One region of the Pseudobutyrivibrio sp. LB2011 genome, then DNA from elsewhere that is predicted to be linked to it. Evidence: predicted binding sites of a transcription regulator. Region 1 holds the regulator's gene; each other region holds the start of a gene.

Evidence for each region. The regulator HrcA, encoded in region 1, represses chaperone genes, less so after heat shock. The targets are predictions, from matches to a motif close to TGTTAGCACTCNNNNNNNNNGAGTGCTAACA.
Region 2: the regulator HrcA is predicted to act here: its motif matches at 8,691-8,721, upstream of htpG (molecular chaperone HtpG).
Region 3: the regulator HrcA is predicted to act here: its motif matches at 2,774-2,804, upstream of clpB (ATP-dependent chaperone ClpB).

What each region holds. Positions count from the first base shown of each region.
Region 1 is NZ_JNJS01000001.1:333,393-344,577, forward strand. It holds gene holA (DNA polymerase III subunit delta) at 1-271, shown strand, start outside; gene T375_RS01445 (sensor domain-containing diguanylate cyclase) at 310-2,079, opposite strand; gene T375_RS01450 (PilZ domain-containing protein) at 2,239-3,054, shown strand; gene rpsT (30S ribosomal protein S20) at 3,118-3,381, opposite strand; gene hemW (radical SAM family heme chaperone HemW) at 3,540-4,742, opposite strand; gene lepA (translation elongation factor 4) at 4,744-6,549, opposite strand; gene hrcA (heat-inducible transcriptional repressor HrcA) at 6,798-7,853, shown strand; gene grpE (nucleotide exchange factor GrpE) at 7,899-8,504, shown strand; gene dnaK (molecular chaperone DnaK) at 8,527-10,419, shown strand; gene dnaJ (molecular chaperone DnaJ) at 10,478-11,185, shown strand, end outside.
Region 2 is NZ_JNJS01000008.1:29,557-40,741, forward strand. It holds gene T375_RS10135 (glycosyltransferase family 2 protein) at 1-482, opposite strand, end outside; gene T375_RS10140 (glycosyltransferase) at 467-1,624, opposite strand; gene T375_RS10145 (hypothetical protein) at 2,054-3,085, opposite strand; gene T375_RS10150 (LCP family protein) at 3,260-4,513, opposite strand; gene T375_RS10155 (glycoside hydrolase family 13 protein) at 4,624-6,258, opposite strand; gene htpG (molecular chaperone HtpG) at 6,448-8,526, opposite strand; gene T375_RS10165 (PP-loop family protein) at 8,750-9,922, opposite strand; gene T375_RS10170 (PaaI family thioesterase) at 9,943-10,350, opposite strand; gene T375_RS10175 (LacI family DNA-binding transcriptional regulator) at 10,441-11,185, opposite strand, start outside.
Region 3 is NZ_JNJS01000002.1:435,568-446,752, reverse strand. It holds gene T375_RS05580 (alpha/beta hydrolase) at 1-123, opposite strand, end outside; gene clpB (ATP-dependent chaperone ClpB) at 145-2,724, opposite strand; gene T375_RS05570 (hypothetical protein) at 2,828-3,568, opposite strand; gene T375_RS05565 (peptide ABC transporter substrate-binding protein) at 3,915-5,564, shown strand; gene T375_RS05560 (ABC transporter permease) at 5,647-6,582, shown strand; gene T375_RS13545 (ABC transporter permease) at 6,584-7,597, shown strand; gene T375_RS13540 (ABC transporter ATP-binding protein) at 7,607-8,689, shown strand; gene T375_RS05545 (ABC transporter ATP-binding protein) at 8,673-9,608, shown strand; gene T375_RS05540 (Hsp20/alpha crystallin family protein) at 9,653-10,093, opposite strand; gene T375_RS05535 (heavy metal translocating P-type ATPase) at 10,813-11,185, opposite strand, start outside.

The DNA.
Region 1 (11,185 bases):
AATTCTGACTATGATAGTTCGCCAGTTCAGACAGATGAAGGTTATCAAGGAGTTGTCGGCATATGGCAACAATGCAGGAACGATAGCAAGCAAAGTTGGAATGCCAGATTTTGCTGTGAAGCGTACAATGCAGTTGGCTAACAATTTTTCTGCAAAGGAAATTACTAATCTATTAAATGATGCAGCTGATTTTGAGGAGCAGTTTAAGACTGGTCGCTTGGATGAAAAGCTGGCTGTAGAACTTATTATTATGAAATATGCAGGTAAATAAAAATGGCCCTGTCCCTATGTGTGGGACAGGGCTTTATTTTATTTTACGCATGTCTTGTTTTTTCCTGTTTCCTTGGCTTCGTATAAGGCAGCATCAGCTCGTTTAAATACTGATTCAGCAGTGTCGCCCATAACGAAAGCAGTGAGGCCAAGACTTATAGTAGGAGAGTCTATTCCATCAAATTTGATGCTGGAGACTCGTTTTCTGGCTTCTTCAATATTGGATAGAACATCATCTAGCTTTAATGTAGGGGCGATAAACATGAATTCTTCGCCGCCCCAGCGTCCGATAATTCCACTAGGAAGTTTTTCGACTTCATTATCCAGCTGCTTAGCCAGTTCTACCAGTACCTTATCACCCATTACATGGCCGTAGGTGTCGTTTATTTCTTTGAAATTATCAATATCCGCAATACCGATAATCATATCAAAGCCGTTTTTATTCGCTCTATCAATAGCGTTTGAAACAAGCTTGTTGAGCATTCTGCGATTATATAATCCTGTTAGTTCGTCAGTATCTGCAATCTCTTGTAGCTTTTCGTTGGCCTCCTGAAGCTCAGCAGCTGTGACGTTAATAAAGTTGGCCAAACGACGTACCATAGAAACCTGACTGTGCATTTTTTGCTCTTCTGGTATAGGCAGAGCTTTGTCACCATTAAATGATGGCTGAGCAATGGCCTTTTCACCTTCACGCATTCCGATTGCTATTAATGTGACGTGATGCTCGATGATGTGGTTCCCCATGCGCATAATCTCACCACTAGAGTAGAATCCAGAGGTTGGAGAGATGGCTGCAAATGGAGCTGTTTCCTTGTTTATAAGGTATTTCCAATAGAGGCGTCGTACACCACAGCTGTACAAGAATATTGCCTGTGGTGCGAAGGCCTTTACTTTTTTTATAAGAGCAATTACGTCTTCCTTGATTACATCAGGGTCTCCGTAGGAAAGATTGATTGGAGTTCCAGGGTCGATATCAGCTGCAAGAATAATAGAGTTATCTTCGTGATTACATGAAAATGGTAATCGTAATACTTCATTGCCATGCTGATGAGACATTATTGGGAATTCTAGTATGTTTGAAAAGAAGTTTTCATCAGCCTGGATATCCAAATACTTGCTATATACTTTGCCGGCAGGGGTATTATTGATTTCAAATAGCTGCTTGCCCTTTATTTTGGTAACTTTTAATTCCTTACCTAATGCTTTCCAACCTATTGCATGGTGCACATCGATATGAAAATCTGGACCGGAATAGGTTATCACAAGGACACCATTAGGAGAGATGTCATTCTCATCTATTACACAGGTATTTTCATCAGATATTGTGACGGCGGCACTTCCTCCGCCGAATACGAAAATATCCTTATGACACTTTTCTACATTATTTAAAATAATATGACTGTTAATTGATTTGAGTGTTATGAGCAATTCTGCTGCTACGATATTTTCCGTTGAATCTATAAAATCTGATATGCTTTTCCCTACAATGTCTTCATTTCCTGGAATGCAATTGAATAATTTGACCTGAGTTGATGTGCTTTCAAAAACTGAAACAGAAATAACCATTCCTTCATCAACTAGATGGCCATCGCAAATGCCTCCATTTGTACTTGTTCCACCAATAGACGCAGTTGGAAAAGCATCAAGAATCTCAGATTTAACAATGTCTATTTCTGATTTGTCGATACCGTTTGTATATATATGGAATAGAATAGATGAATATGAATCATTGTCGATGTCTTTGTGTAAAGAATCGAGTGCATTTTCTAGATGAGATATATTCTCTAGTTCAAAATTGTATTGTTTCAAATTATTGCCCTCATTGGATTTACATACTCCCTCTTTAAATATACATAATACTGTACGATAAATCATGCAAATTTTGTGAAGTATTTGTTACGAAAGAAACCATATATTGCCGGTAATTCTATAGTAGTCAGGAACTTTTTTCTTTGCTAAAATTAAAGTATGAATAAAGAAAAAACAATTACGAAATTACATATTTCAGAGGTGACAGAAAAGGCGCGCATCTCAGTGCAAGCAACTCTTGAGAATAAAAAACTGGAGTTGCCTACGGAGTATGCCGTGTTGAACGAAAAGGAGCAAGAAGAGTTTACTACTAAGTTTGGTAATAAAGGTATCCCGATAGAGAACATTATTCAGATGTGGCAAAACTCAGTTAGAGAAGTTGATTTTACAGGAAGCGTTTCAAAACTTGATTTGATAGTAGTGAATGATCAAGGTGTTTTTATTTGGGAAAATATTAAAATATATAAATTTACATTTTCATCAGGTCGTGCAATCCACGTTGTATTACCATTATTAGAAGAGGGAAATAAATATAATCGACGTCGTGGAGTGCGCATCAATATTGATAAGGTAATGGACGTTGAGCAGGACGATATAATGTATTCGGTTATCGTTCGAGATTTATCATATTGCGGTGTGGGCTTTGTGGAGCCTTTAGGTTCTCAAATTGACCCGAATCGAGAGTTCATACTGCATCTTCTTGAGGATACAGATGATGGAGAGAGAGAAGTAGGAAAGTTTTTTGGAAGGATTATCAATCAAAAGGAAGATGAGAATGGTGGCGTTTTTAGTGGATGCACTATTTCATCAGACCATGCAGCTTTTCTACAAAGATATATTGCAACAAAGCAAATAGAGGCTATTAGAGGAAAGAGCAATCAGTCAGGTATAAAACGTATTAAAACAGGAGAGTTCTGGAAAGAAGATATAGCAGAAGAGATTAATAAATCTGAAGAAGATAACATTGAGGAATAAAAAAATAACACAAAAAAAGCATCGGCTGACGGGACCGATGCTTTTTATTATTTCGTATTTAAATTAAGCAAGTGTGTTTACAAGCTTTGAAAGACGAGATACCTTACGGCTAACTGTGTTGTCGTGGTAAACGCCCTTAGAACCAGCCATCTCGATAACCTTGATAGCAGCCTTAAGCTCAGCCTCTGCAACAGCCTTATCTCCAGACTCTACAGCAGCCTCAACACGCTTAACGTATGTCTTAACCTCTGATCTGATTGCCTTATTACGCTCTGTTCTGATAGCTGTTACCTGAACACGCTTCTTAGCAGACTTAATATTTGCCATGTGTTGCTACACCTCCAATTTGTATAATTATAAAATGTTCAAATTAAATACGTTGTAGCCGGACACGGACAGTTCAACGCATACTCAAATATAATAGTTAATGAATCCCAAGTTGTCAATAGTTTGAGAATATTTTTATTGAAATAATGTAAATAATTCTACTTATCTAATAAAAACTGGGCAAGAACCTGATTACTTACATCTATTCCTATATCGGTAAGGAACAAACGACCTTCTTTTGCGTCCATAAATCCCTGGTTCCTAAGGGCAGTAATGATTGGACCATATATTGCTTCGATATCAATTCCGAACATATTAAAGAAGTCAGAACGATTGACACCATCGATTTTTCTAAGACCAAGGAACATGAATTCTTCCATGGCCTCTTTTTTGGAAAGGGTTTCTTCATTGTCATAGAAAGGAGAGGAAAGCTCAGTAGATATTTCCTTGCCTTCAGCGATTTGCTCGGCAATTTCGCAGTATTTGTATATGTCACGAATGTTGTCTGCACGTCTGTTTTGATACAGGGTAGCAGCGCCAAGGCCAAGTCCTAAATAAGGAACACGGTCCCAATAGCCAATATTGTGGCGACAAACTTTTCCACCGCGGGCATAATTGGAGATTTCGTAACGTTTATAACCTTTCTTTTCAAGATAGTCCATTGTGTATTTATACAAATGATAAGACTCTTCGTCGGTAGGTAAATCCTCGGTTTCCATGCCTGCATGCTGCTTAACAGCATCAAACTTATATTTATCGTAGAATGGAGTGCCTTCCTCGATAATCAAAGAGTAAGCAGAGATATGTTCTGGTCGAAGCATAGTGACTGCGTTTAGGGTGCGTTCGAGTTTTTCCACTGTCTGGTGTGGCAATCCTGTCATGATATCCACATTTACATTATCAAAACCTGCCTTTCGAACTAAATCAAATGTGTGAAGGAAACGATTGTAGTCGTGGATTCGTCCAAGCTCCTTTAATTCATCGTCATTTGCTGACTGTAAGCCGATGGATAGTCTGTTGATTCCGACGCTACGGTATACATTGAGCTTTTCAGCGGATAATGTTCCCGGGTTACACTCAACAGATATCTCGGCCAATGGATTGACTCTAAAGGACGATTTGATGGTGGTAATAATTGAATCCATCAAATCCTCAGAAAGCCAAGATGGGGTGCCACCGCCAACATAAATAGTAGCTACTTCAACACCGTGGACCTGGCTTGCCATATATTTTATTTCAGTGCACAAAGCAGCGACATAACGCCGCTGCATTTTTTCATCAAACACTCCTGAAAGGAAGTCGCAATATAAACATTTTTTTACACAGAATGGTATATGAATATATAGTTCGATAGGAGTCATTTTAATCCTCGTCCAATTTAAGAACACTCATGAAGGCTTCCTGCGGAATTTCTACATTGCCAACCTGACGCATTCGTTTTTTACCTTCCTTTTGCTTTTCAAGAAGCTTTTTCTTACGTGAAATATCACCACCGTAGCATTTTGCTAAAACGTCCTTACGCATAGCCTTAACAGTTTCCCTGGCAATAACCTTTGAACCAACTGCAGCCTGGATAGGAATTTCGAAAAGGTGACGTGGAATCTCTTCTTTAAGCTTTTCGCACATTTTACGTCCACGCTCGTAAGCAGTACCAGAGAAGACGATGAATGAAAGTGCATCAACTTCTTCTTTATTAATAAGGATATCAAGCTTAACCAAGTCAGACTTCATGTATCCCTTCATTTCATAGTCAAATGAAGCGTATCCTCTAGAACGACTCTTTAGAGCATCAAAGAAATCATAGATAATTTCATTGAGTGGAAGAGTGTACTTGATAAGTGCTCTGGTTTCTTCCATGTATTCCATTGAAATATACTGGCCACGACGCTCCTGACAAAGGTCCATAATTGCACCAATGTATTCGCTGGTAACCATGATTTCAGCCTCAACGATTGGCTCTTCCATGTATTCAATCTCACTAGGATCAGGGAGATTACTTGGGTTTGTAAGCTCTATCATTGTGCCATCTGTTTTGTAAACTCTGTAAACTACGCCTGGAGCAGTAGTAACAAGGTCTAGATTATATTCTCGCTCGAGACGCTCCTGGATGATTTCCAAATGAAGAAGTCCAAGAAAACCACAACGGAATCCAAAACCAAGTGCAACTGATGTCTCTGGCTCGAACTGCAAAGCTGCATCATTAAGCTGAAGCTTTTCAAGTGCATCACGAAGATCTGGATACTTAGCGCCATCTGCAGGATAAAGACCACAGTAAACCATAGGATTAACTTTTTTGTATCCTGGAAGTGGCTCGGAAGCAGGAGCATCAGCGTGAGTGATTGTATCACCAACACGAGTGTCGCGAACGTTTTTGATGGATGCAGTCATATAACCTACCATTCCAGCTGGGAGTTCATCGCAAGGAATGAACTGACCGGCACCGAAGTAGCCTACTTCTACAACATCAAATTCTGCACCAGTAGCCATCATTTTGACGCTGTCGCCAACCTTTAATGTGCCTTCTTTTACTCGACAAAATACGATAACGCCCTTGTAAGGGTCATAGAGTGAATCGAAAATCAGTGCCTGAAGAGGTGCGTTAACATCCCCTGATGGTGGTGGCAATTGATTAACTATTGCTTCTAGAACGTCATGTATATTAAGACCAGTCTTGGCAGAAATCTGTGGAGCATCCTGTGCCTCAAGACCAATGACATCTTCAATTTCTTCGATTACTCGTTCAGGATCTGCAGATGGCAAATCGATTTTGTTGATGACAGGAATAACATCAAGGTCATGATCTAATGCAAGATAAACATTTGCAAGAGTCTGAGCCTCGATACCCTGTGCAGCATCAACAACGAGAATGGCACCATCGCAAGCTGCAAGTGAACGAGAAACTTCGTAATTAAAATCCACGTGACCTGGGGTATCGATAAGATTGAAGATGTATTCATTTCCATCGTCAGCCTTATATATAATACGAACAGCCTGAGACTTAATAGTGATACCACGTTCGCGCTCAAGGTCCATATTATCAAGGACCTGGGCTTGCATTTCACGCTCAGTAAGAGTGCCAGTCATCTGTATGATACGATCGGCAAGGGTTGATTTGCCGTGATCGATATGTGCAACAATGCAAAAATTTCTGATTTTACTTTGATCCATAAAACACCTCTATATTAATGTAATTATTTTTGCAAAAAACGATGATATTTACAAAAATGATTGCCCTCATATATTACCAAAGCTTAGGAAAAATAACAATTATATAACATTAATAAAGAAAGTATAAAAAATATCTTAAGGCGGTTGACAAAAGGGGACCCTAGGTGTAAATTAACATCAGAAAATGATTAGCACTCCAATCAGATGAGTGCTAACAACATAAAACTGAGTGGGAGTGAGGTGAATGTATGGCTGATATCGAACTAGATGAGAGAAAAGTTAAAATCTTAAATGCAATCATTAAGAATTACCTTGAAACTGGTGAGCCAGTTGGTTCAAGAACAATATCAAAATACACTGATTTGAATCTTAGTTCAGCTACCATCCGAAACGAGATGTCAGATCTTGAGGATTTAGGCTATATAGTTCAGCCACATACATCGGCAGGTCGTATTCCTTCAGATAAAGGTTACAGATTCTATGTTAACAATCTAATAGCTGAGAAGGACAAAGAAGTTGCTGACATGCAGGAATGGATGATTGAGAAGACAGAAAAGATGGAAAGCCTTCTCAAGAATGTAGCAAAAACACTTGCAAACAATACCCAGTATGCCACATTAGTTTCAGCTCCTTCAGTTGTTTCAAATAGATTAAAGTTTGTTCAGCTTTCAGCTGTTGATGAACACCAGGTACTTTCAGTAGTTGTCATGGATGGCAACATCGTTAAGAACAAAATCATCAATGTGGATAAGCCACTTGATAATGAAACAATGTTAAAGCTTAACATGCTTCTTAACACAAATCTTAACGGCCTGACAGTTGACCAGATTAATCTGGCAGTTATATCCAGATTAAAGGAGCAGGCAGGTATCCATGATGAGATTGTAGAGCAGGTACTCGATACCGTAGCAGAGACAATCACTGAAGGCGATGATTTGCAGGTTTATACTTCAGGTGCTACCAATATCTTCAAGTATCCAGAGCTTGCAGATTCAAAGAAGGCTTCTGAATTATTAGATACATTCGAAGAAAAACAATCACTTATAGAGCTTCTTAATGATAGCTCAAGTGAAAATGAGAGCACAGGAATTCAGGTATATATCGGAGACGAATCTCCAATATCAACTATGAAGGATTGTTCGATTGTTACAGCAACATACGAGCTTGGCGATGGAGTCAAAGGTACAATTGGTATCGTTGGTCCAAAGCGTATGGACTACGAAAATGTTGTTGACAATATAAAAAGTCTTAAAGGTCAGCTAGATAAATTACTGAAACAGGAAGCTGACAGAAATAAAGGATAAAAGAAATTAAGGAGATGTAAATTCGTGGCAGAGAATAAAGAAAAAATGGAAGAGTTCTCTACTGAAGAAGCAGTTAAAGAAGCTATGGAAAATGCGGAAGCGATGGCTGAAGAAGCCGAAGCTGAAGTGACAGAAGCTTCTGAGGAAAACACTTCAGAAGAATCTTCAAAAGAGGAAAAGGATGGCAAGAAGCCATTCAAGAAAAAAGAAAAGAAAAAAGATAAGCGTGATGAGCAGATAGAGCAGCTTACTGATAGAGTTACTCGTCAGATGGCAGAATTCGAAAACTTCCGTCGTCGTACAGAGCAGGAAAAGGCTCAGATGTTTGGAAATGGCGCAAAGGCCATCATTGAAAAGGTTCTTCCTGTAGTTGATAACTTCGAAAGAGGTCTTGCTACAGTTGAGGAGGGAGCAGATCCATTTGCTGATGGAATGCTCATGATATACAAGCAGTTACTTACAACTCTCGAGGAAGCAGGTGTTAAGCCTATCGAGGCTGTAGGAAAGGAATTCAATCCTGATTTCCACAATGCAGTAATGCATGTTGAGGATGAGGAAGTTGGCGAGAACATCGTCGTAGAAGAATTCCAAAAGGGCTACATGTACAACGATTCAGTAGTTCGTCATTCAATGGTTAAGGTTGCAAATTAAGTAATTTAGGAGGATATAAATCATGGGAAAGATTATTGGTATCGATTTAGGAACAACTAACAGCTGTGTTGCTGTTATGGAAGGTGGAAAGCCTACCGTTATCGCAAATACAGAAGGTGCTAGAACAACACCATCTATCGTAGCATTTACAAAGACAGGTGAGAGACTTGTTGGTGAGCCAGCAAAGCGTCAGGCTGTTACAAATGCAGAAAAGACAATCTCTTCAATTAAGAGAGATATGGGTACAGACAATGGTCGTATCATCGACGACAAGAAGTACAGCCCACAGCAGATTTCAGCTATGATTCTTCAGAAGCTTAAGAGTGATGCTGAGAACTACCTTGGTGAGACAGTTTCAGAGGCAGTTATCACAGTTCCAGCTTACTTCAACGATGCTCAGCGTCAGGCTACAAAGGATGCTGGTAAGATTGCAGGTCTTGATGTAAAGCGTATCATCAACGAGCCTACAGCAGCTGCACTTGCTTATGGTCTTGATAACGAGCAGGAGCAGAAGATTATGGTATACGATCTTGGTGGTGGTACATTTGATGTATCTATCATTGAAATCGGTGATGGCGTTATCGAAGTTCTTGCTACAGCTGGTAACAACAGACTTGGTGGTGATGATTTCGATCAGAAGATTACAGATTGGATGCTTGCAGAGTTTAAGGCAGCTGAGGGTGTAGATCTTTCAACAGATAAGATGGCACTTCAGAGACTTAAGGAAGCAGCTGAGAAGGCTAAGAAAGAGCTTTCATCTGCTACAACTACAAACATCAACCTTCCATTCATCACAGCTACAGCAGAAGGTCCAAAGCACTTTGATATGAACCTTACACGTGCTAAGTTTGATGAATTAACACATGATTTAGTAGAAGCTACAGCAGGTCCTGTTAACCAGGCGCTTAAGGATGCTGGTCTTAACGCTTCAGACCTTTCAAAGGTACTTCTTGTTGGTGGTTCTACAAGAATCCCAGCAGTTCAGGATAAGGTAAAGGCTCTTACAGGTCACGAGCCAAGCAAGACTCTTAACCCAGATGAGTGCGTAGCTATCGGTGCTTCAATCCAGGGTGGTAAGCTCGCTGGTGATGCCGGTGCAGGCGATATCCTTCTTCTTGATGTAACACCACTTTCACTTTCAATCGAGACAATGGGTGGTATTGCTACAAGACTTATTGAGAGAAACACAACTATCCCTACAAAGAAGAGCCAGATCTTCTCTACAGCAGCTGATAACCAGACAGCAGTTGATATCAACGTTGTACAGGGTGAGCGTCAGTTCGCTAAGGATAACAAGTCACTTGGACAGTTCAGACTTGATGGTATCCCACCAGCAATGAGAGGTGTACCACAGATCGAGGTTACATTCGATATTGATGCAAACGGTATTGTAAACGTATCTGCTAAGGATCTTGGAACAGGCAAGGAGCAGCACATCACAATTACAGCTGGTTCTAACATGTCTGATGAGGATATCGATAAGGCAGTTAAAGAGGCTCAGGAGTATGAGGCTCAGGATAAGAAGCGTAAGGAAGCTGTTGATACAAGAAACGATGTTGAGAGCTTTGTATTCCAGACAAAGAAGGCTCTTGATGAAGTAGGTGACAAGATTGATGCAGCTGACAAGGCAGCAGTTGAGGCTGATATCGAAGCAGCTCAGAAGCTTCTTGATCAGTACCAGACTCCAGAGGAGATGAGTGATTCACAGATTGGTGAGCTTAAGGCAGCTCAGGAGAAGCTTACAGAGTCAGCTCAGAAGGTATTTGCAAAGATGTATGAGCAGTCACAGGCAGCTCAGGGAGCAGCTGGTGCAGGCCCAGATATGAGCCAGTTCACAGGCGCAGGCGCTGGTGCAGGTGCACAGTCAGGTCCAGCAAACGACGATGTTGTTGATGCTGATTTCAAGGAAGTTTAAATAATAAATAATAGCTCCCCTTCGGGGGAGCTTATAGTGTAATAAAGGATTGATAAAAATGGCAGAACAAAAACGTGATTACTATGAGGTGCTCGGAGTTTCTAAGACAGCCTCAGATAGTGAGATCAAAAGTGCATATAGAAAGCTTGCTAAGAAATATCACCCTGATATGAATCCAGGTGATGCAGAAGCTGAGAAGAAATTCAAAGAAGCTTCTGAAGCATATGCTGTTCTTTCTGATGCAGACAAGAGACGTCAGTATGATCAGTTTGGTCACGCAGCATTCGAAAACGGCGGTGGCGGAGCTGGTGGCTTTGATTTCTCTGGTATGGACTTCGGCGATATCTTTGGCGACATCTTTGGAAGCTTCTTTGGAGGCGGCGGTGGCCGTGCTTCAAATGGTCCAATGCGTGGTGCAAACCTTAGAGCAGCAGTGCATATCACTTTTGAAGAAGCAGCTTTCGGTTGTGAGAAAGAGCTTGAAATCGTTCTTAAGGACGAATGTGCAGCTTGTCATGGCACAGGCGCAAAGCCTGGTACAAGCAAGCGTACATGTACAAAGTGTGGTGGTAAGGGACGTGTAATGATGTCTCAGCAATCACTCTTTGGTATGGTTCAGAATGTTACAACATGTCCTGATTGTCAGGGAACAGGTGAGGTTATTGATACTCCATGTCCTGATTGTAATGGTACTGGATATGTTGCTCGCAAGAAGAAGATTTCTGTTTCTATTCCAGCTGGTATCGACAACGGACAGAGCGTTCGT
Region 2 (11,185 bases), on a different contig from region 1:
CTAAAAACAACAGATGGATGTACAAAGGGAGAAAACTTATAGTAATCCTTTAATGTAGGCTCATCTGGATAAGGTCTTCTACCCCAAATTCCATTTTCGTCAAACAGCTCTGTGTTAGTACCACACCAGGCATATTCAGGATGAGACTCTAAAAAAGCCACCTGTTTTGCTATTCTAGTATTTACAGAATAATCATCTGCATCCATTCGAGCTATGTATTTTCCTTTAGCACGAAGAATGCATTCATTCAAAGAATAGGCCAGCCCATTATTTGTGTCGCAGCACATGACATGAATTCGTTCATCTAACTGTTCCAGGCTTTTTACTCTGCTAGCTGCATTCTTGCATGATCCATCATCCCATATGAGAAACTCCAAATTTGTATAGGTTTGATTCAATATGGAATTAACTGCATCTTTTAGCATTTCGTCATCCATTTGGTTGTAAACCCCCATGATGACAGAAACTAATGGCTTATCCATCCCTCATATACCTTCTTCATTGTTTTTTGTACTTCATGAACAGTAAAAATCTGCGCAGACTCACGACAGTGCTCTGCCATATACTTTTTCTGTTCTTTATCTTTAATCAGTTTTATAATGGAACGCTCGAAATCAGTGGCTGAAAAAGCATCACACACAAAACTGTTAACCCCGTCTATGGCATATTCCTTAGTGCCTCTATTATCCGCAACTACAAGTGGCACTCCACAAAGCAAAGCCTCCACAGCTGCAATGCCCAATCCCTCTCTTATAGAAGGAAAAACAAAACAATCTGCTACTTGAAGCATATTAGGCATATCTGTTCTAAAGCCAAGGAACTTAACTATATTACTAAGGCCATTTTCCTCAACATATTTTTCAAGATCTTGCTGATTAGGTCCTTTGCCACATAAGAGATAATATATTTGTCCTTCCTTTATATGCATTTCACTGATTAACTTTTTAATAGCCTTGAATACAACTATATGATTTTTATTTTCACGAAGTTCTGCAGCTGTAAGCATAACAAATGCTTTATCGCTTATTCCTAATTGCTTCCTTAATTCAATTCCAGTTTCTTTGTTTGGAACAAATTTTATGTCATCAACTCCAACTCCATGAATTTTATCTACATGTCCACCTTTTTTTAATTTGAAAGTAAGAGCACGTCTATAGTCTTCTTCATTAATAGTTATGAGTTCATCTGTGTACCTAGCAAGAAATTTTTCTGCTGTGTAGTACAATAGCCAGTTAAGTGTAGGCGCCCCATCATAAAAATGAAAACCATGAGCCGTATATATAACATAAGGCTTTCTTTTACTAAGTGTGGCTGCAACTCTGCCGGCTACGCCGCCCATAGGGTTATGACAACTAATAGCATCAATTTCATAATCATCTATTAAATTTTTAATTTGCTTAATTGCTTTTAGATTGGATAAATTAGCAGGATTTTTTTCAATATCGATTTGATGTAATATTATCCCCAAATCCATCAACGCTTTTTTATCAAAAGTGTATATAGGATTATTAAAATTAGATGCGTAATGTATTTCACATCCCATCTTTTTTAGCAGCTTTACATCGTTAATTTCAAACTGTGGAAGGAAGCCACTAATTACAGTTACAAATAAAATCTTTTTCATATCCCATCATTCTCTTATTCCGAACCTGCTCATAGATATTATTTTTTAGAAACATTTAGAATCTGGATATTTTCTAGCAGTGCTTAAATACGTTGTCTTTTCCATTTAATATGTTATTCATAAGTTTCTCTTCCAATTTTTTGCACACGAAAGGAGCGATATTCATCGCCATTGGTACAAAATAAATAAACTATTAAATTAGTATTACTTTTGGATAATATGTGTGGCATCAACCACTTTAAGCTTATAGAAAGAAGCCCGAAATAACATATTTTCTCACATTATTCCCTTAAAACTGTAACGAGCAAATTCACAATTTCGTCACATTTTCCTTAACACTCTATCACAGTTTTTTTTCTTTTTCAATACACATTTTTTTACCTAGATGTGATTCATTTTTATAGCAAAAAATTAAGAGCCCGAAGGCTCTTAAAATGTAACAGCTACAAACCTATATGTATAAAGATTTTCACTCCAACTTCCAACAGAATCAGCCGTAGTAACATACAACATTTCAGACTCTAATCCACCATATTCGTCTCTGAAAAAACATCCATTATGATTTCTTTCATGACCTGTAGTTGATTGTCCGATACTACCAATCTTTTCCCAATTCATTCTTCCAAGCGAATCTATACTTCCATCCCATGGAGCATTATATACAGACTGAACGGATGATATAAAGTCTAGTGCTCCTGAAGGAAATGGATGTGTGTCGCATGTCATATATAAATACCCGTTTGAATATGCAAAATCTGCATTGCTGATAAAATCGTAACTACATGTAATTTTTGTCTTTCCTAGATGTTGCACACTCTCCAAATCCGAACAATCAAGACTTTCTACATATGTAGTAGTTTCAGCTGATGTTCCGCTAGTGTAAAATAAATAAATCGTCCCATTATAATTTAAAAGTGATGGTTGTCCAACACCCCAGCATCCATCTCTTACCGCCGAAATAACTCTTCCTGTTTTTTTCCAATTTTTCAAATCATTAGAAACTGCAAATCCAACTTCATTTGCTGTGCAATCATATGTAGCACATCCCAAATATGCCATTAAATATTTATAGGATTCATTTTTGTATGAAAAATCACCTGCTACAACACTAGGATCACACACTTGAACAGAATCCCATGCTCCCTTTGTTGTACCAAGTACCTTTTTGCCTTCTAAATAAATACCATCCTTCACTTCTCCTGGAGTTTCTGCATTAGAACAATACAATACATTACCCTCTATGCTTGTAGGACAGTATTTGTATACACCTGACAAATTGCTATCAAAAGTAATTGTGTTTTCTTTAATTGTATATAATGGAACCGCTTCATCAGAAATCTTAATCTGCTCCTCAGAATCTGGTACCACTTCAACTGACGTTACTTCAATGGATGATTTGCCTGATAAAACTGTAAATATAGCTAGCATATAGGCTGCTAACACTAATACCCTCTTTTTCATAAATAGTCCCTCTCTTTTTTGTTATAAAAGAAATTCTTGTTTGATTTGTATTAGTGTATCAAACGAATTCAGACTATTTTGTGAAGTTCACACTTGTTTTAAGAATAATTTACAGTTTGTTAACAAAATAAAAAGACCCTGCGTTTTATAACGCAAGATCCTTTGTTTTGTTAATTAATTCTCATTTAAAACTTCTTGTATTTTTTGTTTAGCATTTTCTATATCATCTTCATTTGGAATCATAACATATGCCTTATTTTTTAATGAGTACACATACTCATGAGCTCCTGAGCCACTAACGCTCATTTTTTCAATATTCCAATCACCTGGATTAGATATTTGAAATGATACCAACTCTGCTATCTCATCCGTAGATAAATCTGTTGCGAAGGTTCCGTCACATTCTTTTAATATATCCGAATAGTTTAAAAGTGTGCTCTTTGAACACATCTTTTGAACTACAGACTGTATTACATTCATCTGGTTGTCCCCTCGTTGCACATCACCTGTAGCAAATGAATGTCTCTCTCTAACAAAGGCTAATGCCTGCAAACCATTCAGCTGATTTTCTCCTTTAGAAAAATGGCCTATATTTTCTACATCAAAATCATAATCTGACCAGACAGTTATACCGCCCATAGCATTTATTAAACCTTCAAAACCACTAAAGTTCAATTTAAAATATCGATCTATTTCTATGTCATAAAGGCTTTCTAATGTATCTTCTGAAACCTCGGTTCCATATACACCTGCATGTGTCAGCTTATCCATAGCTCCACCTGCGATTCCTAATGGTACGTAATAGTCACGTGGAGTAGAAACAAGGAGAATATGCTTTTTTTCTGGATTTACAACCGCAATTATATTTACATCAGAACGACTTGTAACTGAAATATGTCCCCAAGTATCTTTTCCACTTATATAAACTATAAACGGAGATACGGTCTCAATCTCCTTTGGCGCTTCCACTTCTTTCTCGATATCAAATGTAGTTAAAAGACGAGTTTTGTCTTCAAAAGCTTCTTCCAGCTCCTCTTCTTCAAGCAAACTTAAATATCCGGTATTTAATACTATTCCCTGAACCTCGCCATTATAAAGGCTATCTATAAGAGAAAAGTAGTCATCACAATCAACAATTTTGTATTCATATTCATCAATAATATTCAATACATCATTATATAAATTGTCCTTTGCCACAGCTACTGGTTTGCCCTTTAGCGCATTGGCTGTTTCATAGCTAGAATCTTTCAATACGTATATACCATATGTGGTTGTCTCAGTATTTTGGTTTGCAATAGTTTCTAATGCCTTTTTGCTTTTGTTATAGTAATAAAAGAATATTATTCCTGCTATTATTACTAACAAAAGTGCAACTACACCAATAATGATTAACAGTTTCTTCGCATTTATTTTCTTCATTTTTTTCATATTAACATTTTCTCCCTTTCAAAAACGTCAGTAATTATAACATAATAAAAAAAGGATTCAACGGTCAAAATATCAATTGACCGCTAAATCCTATTATTTCTCTGAAATTTCTATATATTTGCCACCACTATTCTAAATTCATATGGCTTTAAGAAGAAGTTTTCTCTTTCTGCTTCCTCGTAATTACTAAAGATGATATTGTCACCATAAAATTCTACAGCCTTGTTGAAGCTAGAAAGATTGCAGTAAATGTAAAGTCTTTCATGAGTAGATTCTCTGGTAAAGATAAAAACATCACTTGGTGAGGCTACTCTTCTATAATTTCCATCCTGAAGTGCCTCTGAATTCTTTCGGAATTCAATCATACTCTTATAGAAGTTTAAGATGCTATTCTCATCTCTAAGCTCTGTCTCAACATTAATAAATGATTTATTAGCATTGATTTTTAGCCAAGGTGTACCTGTAGTAAAGCCTGCATTATCGCTTGCATCCCATTGCACGGGAGTTCTTGCATTGTCTCTTGTGGTCTGAAGAATTAATTTGCGTCGAATAGAGTGGACCAATAACATCTTTTTCAATGATTGATTAATGTTATATGATTCTACGTCTTTTAGTTCCTTAAGGCCTTTAAAATCGCCATTTGTCATGCCAATTTCCTCACCCTCATATATAAAAGGAACTCCTCGAAGGCTAAGATTTAAACCACATAAAAGCTTTGCACTTTTCTCCCAGTATTTGCCAACATTTCCAAAGTGATTAACGGAGCGAATCTGATCATGGTTCTCCAAATAATTCGCTGGAACATCTAAAGCATTCTGCCATTTATCCAACACTTTAATAAGCTTACTTGGATTAAATCCCTTTTTAAACCATTTTATTCCGTAATTATCAACATCCATGTGCTCAAAGAAGAACACAGCATCAAGCTCTTTACGATTTTCATCACTAAGAAGCTTTGCATCATCCGGAGTTACAAAAACAGTTTCACCAACTATGAATGTCTTGTATTTGCTCCACACTTCCTCGTTGAAGCGCTTTAATAATTCATGGCATCCTTCTGTGTTCAGATAGTGTTCCCTACCTGTCAATGCTAAACGCTTTTTTCCATTTTCCAGTGATTGTTTATAAATGATATTAATTACGTCACATCTGAATCCAGCAACACCCTTATCCAACCAAAATCTCATGATATCTGTTATTTCATCAAATACATCAGGATTTTGCCAATTTAAATCAGGTTGTTTTTTACTAAAAAGATGTAAGTAATAATCACCCTTTTCAGTTTTTGACCATGCGCGACCGCCAAAGAATGAACCCCAGTTATTTGGATAACTGCGACCATTTCCTTCTCTGAAATAATAATAATTTCGATATTTTTCATCACCAGCGAGAGCTTTTTTAAACCAGCTATGCTCATCTGAAGTATGATTAATAACCAAATCCATTATTATCTTTATTCCAAGCCTTTTGGCTTTACTTATAAGCTTCTCCATGTCTTCCATGGTGCCATATTCAGGATTGATGCCCTTATAATCAGAAATATCATAACCATTGTCATAACCAGGGCTTTGATAAACTGGACTAAGCCAAATGGCATCTACTCCCAGTTCTTTTAGATAATGTAATTTTGAAATTATACCTGGAATATCCCCTATTCCATCACCATTACTATCACAAAACGATCGTGGATAAATTTGATAAACTATAGCGTTTTTCCACCATTTTTTTGTACCAGCTGCTGCCATAACCCTTCCCCCATAGCAATATGTGATAGATTAATAATAACTAAAATGACACATTATTTCAATGTTTTATTCACAATTTACACACAAATAAAGATAAGTTGCGTGATAATTCTAGATATATTTTGTAATATTAAAAAAACGGCAGGCTTATACGCCTACCGTTATAAATATATGCAAGTTTTGCATCTACTACTTTGTTAATAACATCATGATCTTATTTGATCTAGCAACAAACTCTGTCATAGCTTCTGGTGAAAGTGGTGCATTTGCAATCTTTGCTAAATCGTAAAGCTGAGCTGCAAATGTAGGTACATTCTCTGAATCCTTGTTATTAAGGATATACTTAACTAAGTCATTGTTTGCATTAAGTACAAGTGTCTCAGAAGCTGAGCCAAACATACTCATATCCATGCCGCCCATAGCATACATCTTCATCATATCCTGCATACGACGGCTCTCTTCTGATACTGTAATCATAGAAGAAAGATCTTTATTCTTGAACTTTTCTACCTTAACTTCAAGACCTTCGTTGTTAAGAGCTTTTCTAAATACATCTGTAAGTGTCTCTGTTTCAGACTTAAGCTCGTCTTCAGATGTTTCCTCAACCATAGAATCTGTAACATCAGCATCGATTCTGCAGAACTTGTAGTTCTCATTTCTCTGTTCAAGCTGAGTAATAAATGAAGTATCAATTGCATGATCAAGGATTACAGCATTCATGCCCTGCTCTTTGAACATGTTGATGTACTGGCCCTGCTGAGCAACATCTGTTACATAGTAAACAGTCTTTCTTGTATCCTCTGGCTCTTTATTATCATCAGCATCCTTTGTTTCATCAACAACTTCTGCTTCTACCTTTTCGCCATTTTCATCAGTGGCTTTTTCCTCTTCCTTAACAAGTAGCTCTGGAAGAGTGATGTATTTATCATTGATATCCTTGAAGAGGATGTAGTCGTTCATCTTATCGCAGAACTTATTGTCCTTTAAGCAGCCAAACTTGATGAATGGAGCAATATCATCCCAATATTTCTCATAAGATTCTTTTTCTGTTTTGCACATACCAGTAAGCTTATCAGCAACCTTTTTAGTAATGTACTCAGAAATCTTTGTAACGAATCCATCATTCTGAAGTGCAGAACGTGATACATTAAGTGGAAGGTCTGGACAATCAATAACACCCTTTAAAAGCATTAAGAACTCAGGAATAACTTCTTTGATGTTATCAGCGATGAATACCTGATTGTTGTAGAGCTTGATTGTACCTTCGATTGAATCATACTCAGTGTTAATCTTAGGGAAGTATAAAATACCCTTAAGGTTAAATGGATAATCCATGTTGAGGTGAATCCAGAAAAGTGGCTCCTTGTAGTCGTGGAATACATCACGATAGAATGCCTTATACTCTTCTTCTGTGCACTCTGATGGAGACTTGGTCCAAAGTGGCTGAGTCTCATTTAATGCTACTGGACGCTTAACGATTTTAAGCTTATCCTTTGCAGGTGAAACCTCTACCTGTTCTTTTTCTCCATTTTCATTTTCTTTTTCTTCGAACTTAGCATCCTCATGGATTTCTTCAATAACTTTATCTGTATCGAGCTTGTCAGCTGCATCGATTGTCTCGTACTCTTCTGGAGCATCCTTCTTTGAAAGGAAAATCTCTGTAGGCATGAATGAACAGTACTTTTCGATGACTTCGCGAGCTCTGTATTCATTAGCAAACTCGAGGCAATCTTCGTTTAAGAATAATGTGATTTTAGTACCTACCTGGTCCCAATCACCATCGCCCATTTCGAATTCTGTGCCGCCATCGCATTCCCAATGAACTGCTGTAGCACCATCCTTGTATGAAAGTGTATCGATGTGTACTTCATCTGCTACCATAAATGCAGAATAGAATCCAAGACCAAAGTGACCAATAATCTGATCTGAATCAGCCTTGTCCTTATATTTCTCAAGGAAATCTGTAGCGCCAGAGAAAGCAATTTGATTGATATACTCATCTACTTCATCAGCTGTCATACCAAGACCATTATCGATGAATGTAAGTGTCTTGTCCTCAGGGCTTACGATAACCTGAATCTTTGCCTTATAATCAAGAGGAAGTGAGTACTCACCCATCATATCAAGCTTTTTAAGCTTTGTGATAGCATCACATCCGTTTGAAATAAGCTCTCTATAAAAAATGTCGTGATCTGAGTATAGCCACTTTTTGATCACTGGAAAAATATTTTCACTTGTAATTGATAAACTACCTTTTTTGTTACCCATTTTAATCACTCCTTTGTTAACCTACGTGCAGTTACACTAACAAGCATAATGATTTCTACGCTCAGCAGAAGAATGCTTCGCTTAAGAAATATTATAGCTTGTTAGTTACTGCACTTATTCACTAATGAGTATGATAATACGGGGAAAAATCAAAGTCAATAAAAAATTAGCACTCATATACAATGAGTGCTAATAGTATAATTTATTATCATTTTTATAGTCGTTATAGGCAATTATCATAGTCATCTAAGAAGTGATGCTTTACTCCATCCTGCTTGTAAGCTATTACAGTAGCAAGATTAACATTCTCAACACTTCTGAAGATATTTGACTCTACATAAGGATTAACCTTCTTTAGCTCTGCAATAAGATTTCTTGTTTCAAGACGCTTTGAAGCGCTTGTACCATCTACTGAACAGCTGTCACATGTCTCTGTGAAATGACATGCACACTGAAGGAAATGCAATCCATTGTATCTTTGCCATGCAATAATATCATCCTGTCTAACAAGATAAAGAGGACGAATCAATTCCATGCCTTCAAAGTTTGTGGAATGAAGCTTTGGCATCATTGTCTGAATCTGAGCTCCGTAAAGCATTCCCATAAGAATTGTTTCGATAACATCGTCGTAGTGATGGCCAAGGGCGATTTTGTTGCAGCCTAATTCCTTTGCCTTTGAATATAAGTGACCTCGGCGCATTCTAGCGCACAAGTAGCATGGATTCTTTTCAACAGTATCTACGGCATCGAAAATATCGCTTTCGTAAATAACGATTGGTATTCCCATAAGCTTTGCGTTGCTCTCAATGAGGCGACGATTTACCTCGCTGTATCCAGGATCCATTACAAGAAAAGTCAGATCAAAGTTGACCTTTTGATGCCTTTGGATTTCCTGGAAAAGCTTTGCCATCAGCATGGAATCCTTACCGCCTGAAATACAAACAGCGATATGGTCTCCTTCTTTTATAAGCTCATATTCCTTGCAAGCTCTGGCAAATGGGGAGAATAAGCTCTTGTGGAACTTCTTTCTAATGCTTTTTTCGATTTCTGCTCTCTGCTCATTAAGCTCGTCGTCTGCCTCAGAGTTTTGCTTATCCATCATGTATGAAAGGTAGCTGTTATATCCACCCTTAAGGCTGACAGCATCAAAGCCCTGCTCTGCTAAAACTTCTGCATCCTCAATAGAAACCTGTCCTCTAGTGCAGTACAAAATTATTTGCTTTGACTTATCTAGCTGATTTACCACGCTATCTAAATCAACTTCAAATAATTCATGGGTGATACTGATAGCATCAGGAATCATACCATACTTGAGGCTTCCTTCATTTCTGGTATCAACCAGCATGTATTTATCTTTATCAAGCTTTGTAAGCTCTTCAAATGTAATCTCTTTCATATAATTCCTCGTTAACCCCATTACTGGTGATCTGCAACACAGTAATAATCAAAGGTTCCTTTGCTAACTAATTCTCCATTGTCATCTGTCACTTCTACATCAATAATGCAGAACTTACGAGTACGCTTTACAACCTTTCCTTTGGCTGTAATACGTCCAGATTTGGCGCCTTTAAGGAAATAATAGTTGGACTGCTGTGTGACATACTGACGTCCATCTGCTCTTGCAGTGTAACCTGCGCAAGTATCTGCCAATGTGAAATGTGCTCCGCCATGGGCAATTCCAAGAACATTAAGTGTTTCTGGAACAATATCAATATGTGCAGTGGCACCTGTCAACTCAATATCGTCCATAACGATATGATTATATTTTACAAATTCATTAGCATTAAGAGATTCTGCTAACATCTCCATTAATTCTTCACTCATAATATAACTTCCTTTCAATTAACTAGAGATATTATAAAATATTTAAAACAAAAAAACAGCCCACATCAAACCCTGATGTGAGCTGAAATATTATGTACTTTCTCTCTTTACAAGCGTAACTGGAAGCAATGTTCGCTTAGGAACAGTCTTGCCTTCAGACGCTGTAATTACCATATCAACAGCCGCCTCAGCCATTTCTTTTATTGGCTGGTGAATGGTAGAGATTGGTGGATTTGTGATTTGAGAAATCATTACATCATCAAATCCAACTATTTTGATATCCTCTGGTACACGCTTGCCAAGCTTGGAACAGACCTGCAAAATCTGAGAAGCAATCAAATCTGAACTGGCAAAGACTCCATCGATTTCTTCGTCGTATTCCAATGCACCTTCCAGCATATCATGATAATCAAGGCTGTTGTATTGCCCCATATTCGTAGCAACAACCTTATAAAATACTCCGTTCTTTTCACAGACTTCTATGAACCCTAGGGCTCTGTCATCAGCTGGCATGGAATTATTCAAAATACCACTGACGTGTAGAAGTCTCTTGCAACCGCAGTCAATTAAATGCTGAGCTGCAAGTTCTCCCCCTTGTTTATTGTCGCACTCTACAGCTGCTGTTCCATTTTCAACAAAACGCTCAACTGTAACAAGTGCTATATTGCTGTCCGTAAATTCCTGTACTGCCACACTTCCAGAGAAAAGAATGATTCCTGCAACCCTATTGCTCGTGCACATATCCAAATACTCTTTTTCCTTATTGTTTCTCCCCTTGGAGTTGCACAAAATAATCTTGTAACCATGCTTACTAGCAGCATTTTCGATGTTACTT
Region 3 (11,185 bases), on a different contig from region 1:
GCTATTCCCAAGGTAGTTGATGTTTGTTTCAAGTTGAATATCATCTGGTATTGTCAATGTAGAATCCCTCTTTTTGTCCCCCTTTGCTGCCATATACTTAAACATGAATGTTTGAAATGACATAATACATTATCCTCCTGTGTGTTAACTAAACAGCTTGGTTCCATCTGAATCAATTGTGATAGTTGAACCTTCGCTTATGTCTCCTGCAAGTATGATTTTAGCTGCCATAGTCTCCACATTTTTCTGAATGTATCTGCGAAGAGGACGAGCGCCATATACTGGATCGTAGCCCTGATCAATGACGAACTGCTTTGCTGCTGGAGTAAGTTCGATTTTTAGCTGTCTGTCTTCAAGTCTACCATTCAATTCAGCCATAATCAAATCTACTATTCCACCAATATTGCTCTTTGTAAGTGGCTTAAACATGATGATTTCGTCCAGTCGATTTAAAAACTCTGGTCTAAATGAATTTCTCAAATCATTCATTACCAAATCATTTGTCGCTTGGGTGATTTCACCAGTATTTTCATCGATTCCCTCAAGCAAATACTGAGAGCCGATGTTGCTGGTTAGAATAATGATTGTATTTTTGAAATCAACTGTACGGCCTTGTGAATCGGTGATTCGACCATCATCAAGTACCTGTAATAAAACATTGAATACATCAGGATGTGCTTTTTCCACTTCATCAAAAAGTACTACCGAATATGGCTTACGGCGAACTGCCTCTGTAAGCTGACCGCCCTCGTCATATCCTACATATCCTGGAGGTGCTCCTATAAGTCTGCTGACGCTAAACTTTTCCATGTACTCCGACATATCAAGACGAACCATGGCGTTTTCATCATCAAATAGTGCCTGAGCTAATGTCTTTGCAAGCTCTGTTTTACCAACACCTGTAGGGCCAAGGAAAAGGAATGATCCGATTGGCTTGCTTGGGTCCTTTATTCCCGCCTTTGAACGAATTATAGCTTCTGACACAAGCTTTACAGCCTCATCCTGTCCCATAACTCGTTTGTGCAATTCCTCATCAAGATGAAGTGTCTTGCTGCGCTCTGTTTCATTAAGCTTTGCTACAGGAATACCTGTCCATCTTGAAATGATTCTTGCAATTTCTTCCTCTGAAACATTTTCATGAACCAAGCCTGTGTCTCTAACTTTAAGCTTTTCTTCAGCTTCTGCAAGTCTTGCCTCAAGCTCTGGAAGTTTACCATATTGAAGCTTTGCAGCCTCCTCTAAATCGTATTTCTGCTGTGCAACCTTTATCTGACCTTGCACATCATCAAGCTCTTCTTTGATTTTTGCTACATCCTCAACAAGCTTTTTCTCGTTGTCCCATGCAGCCTTCTTTGTGTTGTATTCATCACGAAGCTCTGACAATTCTTTTTGTAAATCAGCAAGTCTATCTTGTGACAATCTGTCTGTTTCTTTCTTAAGAGCAGCTTCCTCAATTTCCAACTGCATAACTCTTCGATTCATCTCATCCATTTCAGCTGGCATGGAATCAAGCTCTGTTTTGATAAGTGCACAAGCCTCATCCACAAGGTCGATAGCCTTATCTGGAAGGAATCTATCGGAGATGTATCTGTTAGAAAGTGTTGCTGCACTAACTAATGCGCCATCGGTAATCTTTACTCCATGGAATACTTCGTAGCGTTCCTTAAGTCCTCTAAGGATAGAGATTGTGTCTTCAACTGTTGGCTCATCAACCATTACAGGTTGGAAACGTCTTTCAAGAGCAGCATCCTTTTCAATGTACTCGCGGTATTCATCAAGGGTTGTAGCACCGATACAATGAAGCTCACCACGAGCAAGCATTGGCTTTAGCATGTTTCCTGCATCAAGACCACCATTGCCATTTTTACCAGCGCCAATGATTGTATGAAGCTCATCTATAAAAAGAATGATTTCTCCATCAGAGTTTTTAATCTCATCAAGAACAGCTTTCAACCTTTCCTCAAACTCACCCTGGTATTTGGCACCTGCAATCATTGAGCCAATCTCAAGTGAAAATACCTTTTTGTTTTTAAGTGCTTCAGGTACATCACCTCTGACAATACGCTGAGCCAAGCCCTCTACAACTGCTGTCTTACCAACACCAGGCTCACCTATAAGTACTGGATTGTTCTTTGTCTTGCGGCTAAGAATTCTGATGACATTTCGGATTTCTTCATCACGACCGATAACAGGATCAAGCTTGTTATCTCTAGCTCTTTCTACCAAATCGTATCCATATTTTTCAAGTGTGTCGTAGGTTGCCTCTGGATTATCCGTATTTACGGTTTGATTTCCTCTGACAGTTGCAAGCACTGCAAGGAATGAATCCCTTGTAATATTAAATGCCTTGAAAATATTTTTGATAGGTGTGCTTGGCTTTTTAATCATAGCAAGCATCAAATGCTCAACAGAAACGTAGCTATCTCGCATTGATTTAGCTTCGTCCTCAGCATAAGTAAGAACATAATTGAGATGCTGACCTACTCGAAGGTCACCACCCTGCACCTTTACTCTGGCTTGAAGTGCCGCATCTACAGCATTTTTGAATTGTTCCACATCGATGTCCATCTTGCTAATCAATGATGGAATCAATCCATTTTCCTGACGTAGCAACGCCATCAATAAATGCTCCTGCTCTATCTCCTGATTGCCATAATCCATGGCTATTTTTTCGCATGCATTAATTGCTTCGATTGATTTTTGTGTAAATTTTTGGATGTTCATAATCTCACCTCCACCCGTTATTTATCTTGTAATTATGTTCTAACACAAAAATTAGCACTCGACAAGTCCGAGTGCTAATAATTAATAATTATTTTAGATTTCTTTAGTTTTGTCTATCATAAACGCGTAAGTCATAATGTGTTGAATACATGTCTTCCAGACTTTCTACATCTACATCCCCACTAATTAGAAGTCTATCGAAAGATTGCGATGTACGATGCTGACGATAATCTTCGTAACACATGTAAGCAAAAGTCTCTATTAGTGTGGCATTAGGCTTATAGATAGAATAAATATCTATAATATCTGGATTCAATAAATATGTCTTCGTACCAATCGAATATGAACGAACCGCAACAATAGGTCTTTCCTTGGTACTACTTTCATGTAAATATGCAGTCAGTTTATATGCATCAATATTGGCTCCACCAACTACACAGCTTCCTAATTCTTCGTATACTGGTGGCTGAGGATCAAAATCGTATTGTTTGACATTAAGCAGTTCAATCGCACTAGCAAGCTTTTGCAACTCATTAAATAAAGTCATATTGCCAATAGTGATGGCTGTATGCTTTGCATAGTCTGTCAAAGATACAAAATCATATTTTTCATTCTCATTAAAGCCTGTTGGCTTAACTGCCTCGATAGCAGCATCACTATAATAATAATCTGGGTAATTGTCTCGAATGTAAGTAAGAAAAGTTTTGAAGTCAAAGAAAGTACAGCGATGTAGGTCAATGTTTTCGATTTCGTCCCGCGTGACTTGCCGGACTTGCTCCTCATCGCTATTAGCTTCAATTTGATAATTTAAATGCGTTCTAAATAAAATATCTGTTGTTTCCATAATTTTAATCTCCCCCTTTTAGTATACTAGCACATATAGTACCTTCTGTACATAGTAATACTAGACCTTGTAGCAATTTTATTAAATTATACTAAAATTAAATATTGGGGTTTATACAAGTTTAATATTTTTTATATTAAATATTTCTATAACTAATTATCAAATTAACTTAAAATTAATTTTAATTTTCCTCTTTAAACTACTAAAGTATTGTGCTATAATTCGACGCAAGTACAATGAAGTGCTAACAATTAGGTAGAGCTTCATTGTTTTTTTTGCCAATATGCTTTAGTTCTCTAAAGAAGAAAAGCAAGCCTAAATTTAATAACCTAAGGAGGATGAACTTATGAAGAAAAAACTACTTGCTTTAGTTCTCGCAGCCACAATGGTTGCTGGGTTAGCAGGCTGTGGAAACTCTAGTGCAGATACAGCATCAACAGGCTCTGCATCTACTGCTTCTACATCAACTGACCTGAATGTAATGATTGAAACTGCTGTTGAATCACTTGATCCACAGCAGGCAACAGACGGTACTTCTTTCGAAGTAATCGCTGACTACACAGATGGCCTTATGCAGATGGATTCTGATGGAAATCCAATCAACGCTTTAGCAGAAAGCTATGATCTTTCAGATGACGGCCTTACTTACACATTCAAGATTCGCGATGATGCCAACTGGTCAAACGGTGAGCCTGTAACAGCACAGGATTTCGTATTTGCTTGGCAGCGTGCAGTAGATCCTGAAGTAGCATCTGAGTATTCTTACATGCTTTCAGACATCGGCCAGATTGTAAACGCAGCAGAAATCATTGCTGGTGAAAAGGATAAGTCAGAGCTTGGAGTTACAGCTGTTGACGACAAGACACTTGAGGTTCAGCTCAATGTTCCTGTTTCATATTTCCTTTCACTTATGTATTTCCCAACATTCTATCCTGTAAACGAAGCTTTCTTCAACGAATGCGGTGATACATTTGCAACAAGCCCTGAGACAGTTCTTGCAAACGGTGCTTTCGTACTTGATAGCTACGAGCCAGCTGCAACAGCATTCCATCTTACAAAGAATGAGGACTACTACGATGCAGCTTCTGTTTCACTTTCAGGTCTTTCATATCAGGTAATTCAGGATTCACAGACAGCTCTCATGAGCTATCAGACAGGTGATTTAGATATCACACTTGTAAACGGTGATCAGGTTGACCAGGTTGAAGACGATCCTGAGTTCCAGTCAATCGGTGCTGGTTACTTATGGTATGTAACTCCAAACATCAAGGAAGTTCCAGAGCTTGCAAACCTCAACATTAGACTTGCTCTTACAATGGCAATCAACAGAGAATCTGTTACAGCTGATGTTTTAAAGGATGGCTCACTTCCAACATACACAGCAATCCCACGTGACTTCTCTGCTGACTTCTCTGCAGATCAGGAACAGTTTAAGGATTACTGCCGTGACGATGCAGCTGCTGCAGCTGAGTACTGGCAGGCAGGTCTTGATGAACTTGGTATCACAGAGCTTACTCTTGAGCTTGTAGCTGATGAGGATGATGCACCTGCAAAGGTTGCTACAGTTCTTAAGGAAGAATGGGAAACAACTCTTCCAGGACTTACAGTAAACATCACAACAGAGCCAAAGAAGCAGCGTGTATCTGATCTTCAGGAAGGTAACTATGAACTTGGTCTTACAAGATGGGGACCTGACTACGATGATCCAATGACATATCTTGGAATGTGGTACACAGACAACCCTAACAACTACGGTTTCTGGTCTAATGCTGAGTACGATGCAATCCTTGATGAATGCACAACTGGTGACCTTTGCACAGAGATTGATGCTAGAAGAGACCGACTTTACGATGCAGAGCAGATTGTTATGGAAGAAGCAGTTATCTTCCCAATCTACACAGCAGCAAATGCACAGATGGTTTCATCTAATGTTTCAGGAATTGATTTCCACCCAGTTGCTCTTAACAGAGTTTACAAGAACACAACAAAGAACTAATAGAAATTAAATTCTTACTTTGGAGCTCAGAATTTATAGCTGAGCTCCCTAAGTAAAAATTTAAAAGGGAAGGATATGTAATATGAAAAAATACATACTAAAGAGGGTTCTTACATCTATTCTTACTCTCTTGGCAATCGTTCTAGTGCTATTCATTTTGATGCACTTGATGCCAGGTTCGCCATTCAATGACGAAAAACTTTCAGATGATCAGCGTACCGTCTTGTACGCGAAGTATGGACTGGATCAACCAATTGTAATTCAATTTGGACGATATGTAGTCAACATGCTAAGAGGAGACTTCGGAGTAAGCTACAATATTTCCAAAAACACTCCAATTTCTCAACTTATCCAATCAAGACTTCCAATTTCAATCAACATTGGTTTCTTCGCAGTAGCATTAGGCGCTATAGTGGGCCTGATTCTTGGTCTGATTGCAGCACTAAAGCGGGATACTATTTTGGATACTATCTGCACCATCATTTCAGTAATTGGTGTGTCAGTTCCATCCTACGTATTTGCGTTAGCTCTTTCATACAACCTTGGTTTCAAATGGAAGGTATTCCCAATGCTTTACAACACTGCAGATGCGCTGAATTCCAGCATTATGCCTTCAGTTGCATTATCGATGTTTACCATGGCAACAATTGCCAGATTCACCCGCAGTGAAATGATTGAAGTATTAGGCAGTGAATACATGCTTTTTGCAGAAAGTAAAGGACTAACAAGCAGTCAGATTATCATCAAGCATGCTCTAAGAAATGCTTTGATTCCTATCATCACTGTTCTTGCGCCACTTGTAGTTGACCTTATGACAGGTTCTCTGGTTGTAGAAAAGATTTTTGCTATTCCTGGTGTAGGAAGCTTGCTTGTAAATGCAATTCAATCAAATGATTATAACGTAGTAATCGCTTTAAGTTTTATCTACTCTGCTCTCTACATTTTCGTAATGCTGGTTGTGGATATTCTTTACGGCATAATCGATCCACGAATCAGACTTGGAAAGGAGGGCGACTAAGATGGATGCATACTTTGTTTTAAAAAAGCAAAATGAAGATATCAATATCGATTCCAACTATGCTTCACAAAGCTTTTGGAAGGAAGTCAGACATCGTTTCTTCCACAAGAAAAGCGCTGTGGTCGGACTTATCTTCATTATTCTTATTGTATTTTTCGCCATCGTTGGCCCAGGCATGACCGAGTATGATTACTCAACACAGGAGCTTACTCAAAAAAACTTTGCACCACGTGTTCCTGGCCTCGAAAACCTTGGCATTCTTGATGGAACAGAAACACTTAGCACCACAACAGGTAGCAAGGAAATCAATCAATATGAAGCTGGCGGCCATGATGATTTGTACTACTGGTTCGGTAGTGACATGTACGGTCGCGACCTTTGGACTCGCTGCTGGTCAGGTGCCCGAGTATCGCTTATCATCGCTGTTGCTGCTGCCCTTATCGATATGATTATCGGTATGAGCTACGGTCTTATCTCCGGCTTCTTTGGTGGTGCCGTTGATATGGTAATGCAGCGTTTGCTAGAGATTTGGAACGGTATTCCTCGACTTGTAATCGTAACTCTTCTGCTTCTTATCTTAAGACCAGGTATGATTACAATTATTTTTGCATTAATGCTTACTGAGTGGGTTGGTATGAGCCGAATCGCACGTGCAGAAATGCTTAAACTTAAAGAGCAGGAATTTGTTCTCGCATCAAGAACTCTGGGTGCCGGCAGCTTCTTCATTATCTTTAAAGAAGTTCTGCCAAATATTATTGGACCAATCATCACACAGGTAATGTTCTCAATTCCTACAGCTATTTTTACAGAAGCTTTCCTTAGCTTCGTAGGTCTTGGAATTCCTGTACCACAGTGCTCTCTTGGTTCACTGATTTCAGATGGATACGATTCATTTACAACCCATCCATATCAGATTATTCCACCAATTATCATAATGGCACTGTTGATGCTTAGCTTTAACTTACTTGGCGATGGCCTTCGTGAAGCCTTCGATCCAAAGATGAAAGAAATGTAGGAGGGAGATATGGCAGACGTAATTTTAAATGTAAAAAACCTGGACATTTCTTTCAAGACAAGTGCAGGTATGGTACACGCCATCCGTGGAATCGACTTTGATTTGGAGCGCGGTGAAACTGTAGCAATCGTTGGAGAATCTGGTTCTGGAAAATCAGTTACAATGAAAGCCGCTATGGGAATTCTTGCAAAAAATGCGGTTGTTAACAGTGGCCAAATTGATTTCACTTACACAAACGAAGATGGCGAATTAGGAACTGTGGACATCCTTGAGAAGGATAAAAAATGGCTTAGAAAACACATCAACGGAAAAAGAATCGCAATGGTATTCCAAGATCCAATGACATCATTGGACCCTACCATGAATATAGGTAAACAGCTTGTTGAGGGAATCCTTCTTCATACAAAACTAAGTAAAGACCTTGCTTATATGAAAGCCGTTTCTCTTTTAAAGGAAGTTGGTATTGAAGATGCTGAAAAGCGAATGAAACAATATCCTCATCAGCTTTCAGGTGGTATGCGCCAGCGTGTTGTTATTGCTATCGCATTATCTTGCGACCCTAATCTTTTAATCTGCGATGAGCCTACTACTGCTTTAGATGTTACAATCCAGGCAAAAATCATAGAGCTTATCAAAAAGGTACAAAAAGAAAGAGGCATCTCTGTTATTTACATCACTCACGACTTAGGTGTTGTTGCCAAGGTTGCTGACTACGTCAACGTAATGTACGCAGGAAAGATAATTGAAAAGGGCCTGACAAACGAAGTCTTCTACGATCCAAAACATCCATACACATGGGGACTTTTATCTGCTATGCCAGATTTGGAAACAGACGACAGGTTATACACAATTCCTGGTTCTCCACCAAATCTTTTACACGAAGTCAAAGGAGATGCATTCTCTCCTCGTAACAGATTTGCACTTGAAATTGACGACATTGAAGAACCACCAATGTTCCAGATTACAAAGAATCATTTCGCAGCCACATGGTTGCTTGACCCACGTGCTCCAAAGGTTGAAATGCCTTCAGAGCTTCGTGAAAGACTAGATAGAATGAAGAAGGAGGCAAGTAAATATGACAGCGAACTATAATGCAGAGCCTCTTTTGAAGGTTGAAAATTTAAAGCAGCATTTCAAAGTTAGCAACAACTATACCGTAAAAGCGGTAGAAGGTGTTTCATTTGAAATCTATCCTGGTGAAACCTATGGCCTGGTTGGAGAATCAGGCTCAGGTAAATCTACTATCGGCCGCTCTGTAATCAGATTGTACAATCCAACCGATGGAAAGATTACCTTTAACGATACTGACATCACTGGTCATCTTTCTAGAAGCGACAAGACCATGCTTCGTACACAGATGCAGATGATTTTCCAGGATCCTATGTCGTCTCTTAATCCTAGAAAAAAGGTTGAGGACATCATCGGTGAAGGATTAGACATTCATCACACCTACTCATCAAAAGCAGAACGTGATGAAAAGATTAAGGAGATTCTTGCAAAAGTAGGGCTTGCTCCAGAGCACGCTTCTAGATATCCTCATCAGTTTTCTGGTGGACAAAGACAGCGTGTAGGCATCGCCAGAGCTTTAATCATGAATCCAAAGCTGATTATTGCCGACGAATGTATTTCTGCTCTTGATGTTTCTATCCAAGCTCAGGTTGTAAACCTTATGAAAGATATCCAGGCCGAAACAGGTGCCGCTTATCTTTTCATTGCTCACGACCTTTCAATGGTAAAGTACATCTCCGACCGCATCGGCGTACTTCACCTAGGCCACTTGCTAGAAACTGGCACCACCGAGGAGATTTTTTCAAATCCTATCCATCCTTACACAAAAAGTCTTCTCTCTGCCATCCCAGAACCAAATCCTGTTGTTGAGAAAAATCGCGTAGCATTGACTTACGATTATAAAACTTCGGGTATCAATTATAATGAGGGAACGGAGCATTTAGTTGATGGAACTCACTATGTAAAATGTACCGACGCTGAGTTTGAAAAATGGAGTAAATAAAATAAAGGCCTCTCCTGATTTGGAGAGGCCTTTGAAAGTTCAAGTTATCCTTCGATAGCTATATATTTTGTTTCATCTTTCTGAGGAATTTCTTCCTTCTTAGGTACGCTTAAAGTAAGAACTCCATCCTTGAATGCTGCATGTATATCTTCCTGTGTGATGTTATCACCTACATAGAAGCTTCTGCTGCAAGAGCCAGTGTAGCGCTCACGGCGGATGTAGTTGCCATCATCATCCTGACTGTCGTTGTTCTGATTTGTTTCAGCTTTAATTGTAAGATATCCATCTTTCAACTCAGCTTTGATATCTTCCTTGGAGAATCCTGGAAGATTCATATCTACTTGATAACCGCTTTCGGTTTCTTTTACATCTGTAGTCATCATTCTTGAGAAGTCATTGTCAAAATTTCTTCCAAATCCTGTGACACGTGGTACTCCAAAGAAATCATCCATAAAATCATTTGATAAAATACTAGGCATTAACATAATACTTACCTCCTTTTATTTACGGGCTTCTTTGAGCCTGATTGTTAATGTGGTTAAAGAAGAACTTCTTTTGTTCCTCTTTGTGATTATGTTATAAACCTAAAATTAGCACTCGTCAAGTACGAGTGCTAATAATTTATAATTATTTAATATTTTGTTTATAATTTATCTGACATTTCCAAAACTCAACATCTTCAGTAATAATCATAAACCTGCCTCTTTAAACATATATCTTCCATTTTTGCAATCAATTATTTCTGATACCCATAATGCCTTAAGGAAGAAATCCTTAGTGTTGCATAACTTTTTAAGAGACTACTACCTAAACTAGATTTTGCTAGATTAGGCAGTAGCCTTTTTGGTATTTTGTGACAGATAAGATTGAAATACTTTTGTATGCTAAAAACTAATCAACTTAGCAATAGAAATGTCGTCTAGTTACGCCACACTGCCCTTGAAAACTACTGCCTATTTCTTATTTTTTATTCTAGGCAGTAGTCTCCTAGTGATGACTTGTGGCTTCGCCACAGTCCCAGTTTCAAACCTGCTTGACTAACATTAATCTGCCAAAAGTTATGAAGTCAAGGGAGCGTAGCTCCGAAGGCTTGCCCTTGACTGAAATAACTTGGCAGATATGATGTGTCTAGCAGTTTGAAACATAAAAGAGACCAGACGCAAGTCTGGTCTCGCATTATACAATTTGCAACTACATTTAATTACTATTTAATTCCTACAAACTCGTAGCCTGCTGCTTCTACTGCAGCCTTAAGATCTGCCTCAGCAACATCAGCTGAAGTCTTAAGTGTAACAAGGTTTGCCTCGTGGTTTGCTGTAGCCTCGTCTACTCCGTTGATTTTCTCAAGGGCTTCCTTTACGTGTGCTTCGCAGTGAGCGCACATCATTCCTTTTACTGTAATTTCCATTGTTGATTTGTCCTCCTTTATTTCTCCAGCTTTTGAATGCTGGCTGTTAACTAATAATTTTTCATGGCCAACTGAGCTCTTTAACGCCTTGTCTCTAGTGTGGTCGTGCATTTTAAATAGATTTAAACGCAATGCATTTGTTACAACGCAGAAGCTTGATAAGCTCATA